One region of the Enterobacter sp. B79-1 genome, then DNA from elsewhere that is predicted to be linked to it. Evidence: riboswitches for the same ligand, from Rfam matches in the RefSeq annotation. Region 1 holds a riboswitch; each other region holds the start of a gene.

Region 1 (2,202 bases):
TGAGGTCTTCGGCAATACCGTTGACCTTCTCCAGCGCCTGATAAATCGGTACGGTGCCAATCGGTACCGGGCTGTTACGCAGGATCCACTCGCGGGTTTCGTGAATATAGCGGCCGGTGGAGAGGTCCATTACCGTGTCCGCACCCCAGCGCGTGGACCAGACCAGCTTTTCCACCTCTTCTTCGATGGAGGAGGTCACGGCCGAGTTGCCGATGTTAGCGTTGACCTTCACCAGGAAGTTGCGGCCAATAATCATCGGCTCGGATTCCGGGTGGTTGATGTTGGCGGGGATAATGGCGCGACCGGCAGCCACTTCGTCACGCACAAATTCCGGCGTGATGTTCTCCGGCAGACGAGCGCCAAAGCCTTCGCCCGGATGCTGATAGCGCAGTATTTCGCTACGGATGCGCTCGCGACCCATGTTTTCGCGGATGGCGATGAACTCCATCTCCGGCGTGACGATGCCCTGGCGCGCGTAGTGCAGCTGGGTCACGCATTTGCCCGCTTTAGCACGTTTTGGCGTCAGCAGGCCGGTAAAGCGCAACTCGTCCAAACCGTCGTCGGCCAGGCGTTCTTTGGTGTAAGCAGAGCTTTGCTCGTTTAGCGCTTCGCTGTCATTACGCGCGTCAATCCACGGCTGGCGCAGCTTTGCCAGACCCTGCTGGACGTTAATTGCCACATTGGGATCGCCATACGGGCCGGAGGTGTCGTATACCGGCACGGCTTCGTTGTCTTCGAACTGCGGATCCTCTTTGCTGCCGCCGATAAGCGTCGGGCTGAGCTGGATCTCACGCATCGGGACGCGAATATCGGCCTGCGAGCCGGAAATGTAGATACGTTTAGAGTTCGGGAAAGCAGTGCCTTCCAGGGTGTCGATGAAGTGTTGGGCCTGTGCGCGCTGTTCGCGGCGGGTCAGTTTTGCAGTAGACATAGCTCATTCCAAAGTGAAGGACATGGCTTGTCAGACGACGGATGAAGCAAGAGAGGATCGCCCTCAGGCGATACAACAGCTGTGTGACTCTTGTTCCCTTCGCAGGTATTAGCCTGATCAGGTTCCGCGGATCCCGAATTAACGGTCTCAGCCCGTGCTTTCACACTGGGCACTCCGACAAGAAAAATCCCCCTCGTGAGAGGGGCGAATGGTTGTAAATTACTCGTTAACGATTAAGAACTCAAGCAGGGCGCGCGACGTTCTCTTCATTGCTGGTATTCACGTCATTGTCCAGCACGAGGGCGATCAGCTTATCTTCCAGCGTGAATCGCTCCTCCAGCGCTTCACCGAGATCGGACAGCGCCTGCTGAAACTCAAGATAGTTATCGTGATCGATGGCGTTTTCGAGCGTGGAATCGTAGTAATCCATGATCTGCTGGGTGTTGGCTTCCAGCAGCGGATAGAGTTTGCTGGCCGCTAAATACGGTGTTGTCCCTTCCATTTCGCGGATAATGCGTTCATAAATATTGAAATGGCCGTCGGACAGGTAGTCGACCAGGCTCTGGCAAAAATCATCCAGCGCTTTTTCATTCAGCCGCATGAACGATTCTTTGCCAGGCTTAATACCGACCAGATTGTAATAAGCCACGAGTAGATGCTTGCGCACGTGTAGCCAGCGATCCACCAGTTTGTTACTTCCTCTAACGCGCTCAGTCAGGCTTTCTAGCTGGTTTAACATGGTCGACTCCGCAAGGTTTAGGATTGAATCTGCTTATCCAAAATGTAACCACAATGCTAACAACATGTCAGTGAAGCGAAGGTAGTGCAATAGATATGGATCGTATTATTGAAAAATCAGATCTGGGTTGGTGGATCGTCAGTCACGAACAAAAATTATGGCTGCCCGCCGGGGAAATCCCTCACGGCACGGCGGAAACGTTCGATCTTGTCGGACAAACCGCGCTGTGGATCGGCGAGTGGCAGGGCGAGCCGGTGTGGTTGATCCAACAAGCGCGTCGCCAGGATATGGGGTCTGTGCGGCAGGTGCTGGATCAGGATGTCGGGCTGTTCCAGCTGGCGGGGCGCGGCGTGCAGCTGGCGGAGTTTTACCGCTCGCATAAATACTGCGGCTACTGCGGTCATACCATGCACCCGAGCAAAACCGAGTGGGCGATGCTCTGCAGCCACTGCCGCGAGCGCTACTATCCTCAGATTGCACCCTGCATTATCGTCGCTATCCGTCGGGAGGATTCCATCCTGCTGGCGCAGCA
Region 2 (2,202 bases), on a different contig from region 1:
AGCCCTGACAACGCAAAGAGCGAGGCCAGCCAGCCCTGGCGGCCGTACACGCTCAGGATGCCAAATACGGCTACCAGCACCGGCAGGATCAGCGTCATGGCGCATAGGCGCAGCAGCGCCTGCCTGCCGGGAAAACGCCGCCGATACAGTGCTCGCGCAAGAAAAATGGCCGGGATCACCGAGAGCAGGGCAGAAAGAAACGCCTGCCAGAAGGAGAACCGGATCACGTGCCAGAGGTAGCTGTCGTGCCAGAGGGCGAGCAGGTCACTCTCCGGCGCGTTAAACCACAGTGCAAGGAATGCCCCCAGGCTGACCGCCACCATCAGCAGGGCGGCGAGCAGACCGGGGATTAACCAGCCGGGAATCAACGGCTGACGGCGCGTTGCCATTCACTTACCCATGCGGCACGCTGCGCGGCGACCTGCTGCGGCGTAAATTCCAGCGAGGTTGTTGGTTTGGTCAACCGATCGAAACCTGCTGGCAGCGCAACGTTAGTGACCGGATACATCCAGTTGCCTGCGGGAATCGCATTCTGGAACGCCGGTGAAACCATGAACTTCAGGAACTTCTCTGCCAGCTCCGGCTGCTTGCTGGCGGCGGTACGCGCGGCGACTTCCACCTGCAGATAGTGCCCTTCAGCAAAATCAGCGGCAGCATAGTTATCTTTCTTCTCGGCGATAATGTGGTAGGCCGGAGAGGTGGTGTAGCTCAGCACCAGATCGCTTTCGCCTTTCAGGAACAGGCCATAGGCTTCGCTCCAGCCTTTGGTCACGGTGACGGTTTTGGCGGCCAGTTTCTGCCACGCTTCCGGCGCGTTATCCCCGTAGACTTTTTGCATCCACAGCAGCAGGCCCAGGCCCGGCGTGCTGGTGCGCGGATCTTCATAAATCACGCGCCATTTCTGGTCACTTTCCACCAGCTCTTTCAGGCTCGTCGGCGGGTTTTTCAGCTTATTTTTGTCGTAAACAAAAGCAAAGTAGCCGTAATCGAACGGCACAAAGGTGTCGTTTTTCCAGCCGCCCGGCACGTTAACGGCATCTGCCGCGACGCCGCTTTTGGCAAACAGTTTGGTTTGCGAGGCGGCGTCCAGCAGGTTGTTATCCAGCCCGAGCACCACGTCGGCCTTACTGTTTTTCCCTTCCATGCGCAGACGGTTGAGCAGCGACACGCCATCTTCCAGCGCCACGAACTTCAGCTCGCAGTTGCAGTCGGCTTCAAAGGCTTTTTTGACTACCGGGCCAGGGCCCCAGTCGGCAGAGAAGGAGTCATAGGTGTAGACCGTCAGGACGGGCTTCGCAAAAGCAGGCAGCGCAAACAGCGCCAGCAGGGGGAGAACTTTTTTTAACACTTTGCACCTCAAAGTTGAGTGGCAAAGGATTTTGAGCGACAGCCTCAAATCCCTTCGCCGGCGTTATCCGGATCAGGTTCGACGGGTATTATCTCAGCGCACATCAGTGATGCAGCACCCCGTTGAGAACGGCGCTATTGTAATGATTTGGTGAATATTACGAAAGCGTTATGGCTCCGGCGGTGCAAACCAGGCGGATTTAAAATCAAACCAGCCCAGGGTATTCATCCGCAGGCCGCGCATGCTGCGCTGTCCCTGGATCATCAGCCAGTGGTGGATCAGCGGCACGATCGCCTGTTCGGCAAGTAACGCCTGGCACCACGTGGCTAAATTCATCTCGCCCGCGCGCCACAAGGCGGCGTCCTGCTGCCAGTCTCGATCGATGCAGTGCTGGATCAGCGGGACTTCATACAGGTGCGAGAAGAGCGAGAAATCGAGCGGCAGGGTGAAGTTGGCGCTGTTCAGCCAGATATCACTGGTGATATCTCCCTGGTGCCATTCGTCATAGTCAACTTCTTTGACCTCCAGCGTTACCCCTTCGGCCGCCAGCAGTCGGGCCATGATTCTTGCGATAAAACGATGCTCCACATGCTCGCGGTAGTAGGTCAGGGTGATGGACTCCAGCCCTGCAGGCTTTTCGCTACGCGCTGGACGAGCGTGGTGCCAGCGTGGAAGCAGGCCGTAGGCCGGGAACCACCAGGCCTGATACTGAACGTCGGCATGATAAATCAGATTCGCGGGGGCCAGAATGTGGCTGATCCACTCACGCACCTGAGGATTTGCGCCGCGATGGGTGCGGCGGTCAAACAGCAGATAATAACAGCCCTCTTCAAGGCGGCTCTCGACGGCCTTTT
Region 3 (2,202 bases), on a different contig from region 1:
CTTTTGCCACGGGGCTCAATGGTTAATTTGTTTACTGTTTTGTGACAGAGGGCACAGGGGGAGGGTTATCCCCGTTTCCAGAAAGAAAGTTGCACTTTATGCACAATAAAAACAGCCGCTTATGATGGTTTTGTCAGAACTGTAAAAGTAAAGAAAAGAGTGTGACAAATCGTGCTTTTCGCTGATGAAAAAGGAGGCGGATGGCCTCCTTGAACACGTTATTTCTGCCTGACCTGCAAAATGCCGTGGTCGCGACCTTTCGTTTTATTCCAGGAGGCATCGGTAATACCGTTCTCATCAAGGCTAAACGATATAACAAAGCCTTCGCCGTGAATCTCGTAGAAAGTCGCATTGAGACGTTTTACGGCCGCTTTCTTGCCGTTAAGGGTGGCGCTAAAAAAGCCGTTTGAAATTGTGGCGTTAACCGTATCAGACGAGAATGAGGCTTCACGCATCGGATCGTGAATGGTTTTCGTTTGATCGTGTTGCGCCGCGTTTTCTGCCTTGGTTTTGTTGATATCGCAAGAACCATCGCCATCGGTAATTTGGGTGCATCCGGAACGCTCCAGCTGCGCGCGATAGTGAGCATTAATCGCATAGGCCGGAGCCGCGGCCATAGTCGCGCTTATAACAATCATCATTAACTTCTTCATTTTATTGCCTTATAAACTACACAAATTATATGAAACGTACATTATGCCAATCCACACACCGACAGAAATAAGCATCAGGTATAAAGTGGCAGAGATAAAAATATATTTTGACATGCTGATAATCATATATTGAAAATGAAAACCGCTCGTAGGTGGCTTTCTGTCTGATTGTGAGAAATAACTGTGATGGACTATCCAGTAAGGTAACAATTGAAACTTTGATTAAGATCACTTAAAGCCCAATAGGCTAAAGTGGTCAGATGTTAAAAAATTTAATGTAAACATTGCCTTATGATTTTAGGTGGGGGCATCCGCTTTCATTCAAAGGTCTTTGTTTATCAGGAAAAGAGCTGTTTCTGTGCAATGTTGCTGTATATGCTGAAAATGCGGGTTTGACGGCCGTTATTATTTTAAAGAGTAACAAGACTAATAATGCGTCTAACGACGATGATTCTGAAAGCCAGATTTAGCGTTTACAATTTTTTCATCTGGCATTAGTATCCTTAACGCGGATTGATTGCATAAATTAATCACAAGCAGTTGATTTATTTGACTCGGGGTGCCCTTCTTCGTTGAAGGCTGAGAAATACCCGTATTACCTGATCTGGATAATGCCAGCGTAGGGAAGTCAGATGCCTTCCCGGTCATCGCTTCTTCACGCAAGGCAGGAGCGAACCCATGCAGCCTGACCTGCTCGATTTACACGTTTTATATCAGTTCCGAACCCGTTCCCCGCTCACGCACTGTATGACCAACGATGTTGTACAGACCTTCACTGCCAACGTGTTGCTGGCTCTCGGTGCATCGCCAGCGATGGTGATTGAGGCCGAAGAGGCCGAGCAGTTTGCTGAAATCGCCGATGCGCTGCTGATTAACGTTGGCACGCTGACCGCACCGCGCGCCCAGTCGATGCGTCGGGCGATTGAACGCGCGGTGGCGGCGGGTAAGCCCTGGACGCTCGACCCGGTTGCCGTTGGCGCGCTCGCGTTCCGCACCCGCTTTTGCCATCAAATTCTCTCCCTTAAACCAGCCGCGATCCGCGGTAACGCCTCTGAAATCCTTGCCTTTGCAGGGATGAGCGCGGGCGGGCGCGGCGTTGATACCACCGACACAGCAGCCAGCGCGGTACCTGCCGCGCAGGCTTTGGCGCGTCAGACGAATGCAATTGTCGTGGTCACGGGAGAAGTGGATTACATCACCGATGGACAGCGCACGCGTACCGTAACGGGCGGTGACCCGCTGATGACGCGCGTGGTGGGCACCGGTTGCGCGCTCTCGGCTGTCGTGGCAGCGAGCTGCTCGCTGCCGGGTGATCGCCTGGATAACGTCGCCGCTGCCTGCGGATGGATGAAGCGAGCTGGCTCAATCGCTATTGCGCAGTCTCGTGGCCCGGGCAGTTTTGCCAGCGCGTTCCTGGATGCGCTCTACACGCTGGAGGAGCAGGCATGAAGCGGATTAACGCTCTGACCATTGCCGGTACCGATCCCAGCGGCGGCGCGGGTATCCAGGCTGACCTGAAAACCTTCTCCGCGCTAGGCGCATATGGCTG

The links. Region 1 has a riboswitch for thiamine pyrophosphate ahead of thiC (phosphomethylpyrimidine synthase ThiC). Riboswitches for the same ligand answer to the same signal wherever they lie in the genome.
Region 2: linked by a shared signal. The riboswitch ahead of thiB (thiamine ABC transporter substrate binding subunit) and the one ahead of thiC (phosphomethylpyrimidine synthase ThiC) in region 1 are both predicted to bind thiamine pyrophosphate.
Region 3: linked by a shared signal. The riboswitch ahead of thiM (hydroxyethylthiazole kinase) and the one ahead of thiC (phosphomethylpyrimidine synthase ThiC) in region 1 are both predicted to bind thiamine pyrophosphate.

Annotation. Positions count from the first base shown of each region.
Region 1 covers NZ_JBYAZJ010000013.1:19,708-21,909, forward strand. The annotation lists gene thiC (phosphomethylpyrimidine synthase ThiC) at 1-931, opposite strand, end outside; TPP riboswitch at 1,009-1,118, opposite strand; gene AC2T6E_RS22240 (Rsd/AlgQ family anti-sigma factor) at 1,173-1,670, opposite strand; gene nudC (NAD(+) diphosphatase) at 1,766-2,202, shown strand, end outside.
Region 2 covers NZ_JBYAZJ010000003.1:153,830-156,031, reverse strand. The annotation lists gene thiP (thiamine/thiamine pyrophosphate ABC transporter permease ThiP) at 1-389, opposite strand, end outside; gene thiB (thiamine ABC transporter substrate binding subunit) at 365-1,348, opposite strand; TPP riboswitch at 1,380-1,480, opposite strand; gene sgrR (HTH-type transcriptional regulator SgrR) at 1,517-2,202, opposite strand, start outside.
Region 3 covers NZ_JBYAZJ010000002.1:179,831-182,032, forward strand. The annotation lists gene AC2T6E_RS08665 (hypothetical protein) at 219-653, opposite strand; TPP riboswitch at 1,199-1,296, shown strand; gene thiM (hydroxyethylthiazole kinase) at 1,332-2,102, shown strand; gene thiD (bifunctional hydroxymethylpyrimidine kinase/phosphomethylpyrimidine kinase) at 2,099-2,202, shown strand, end outside.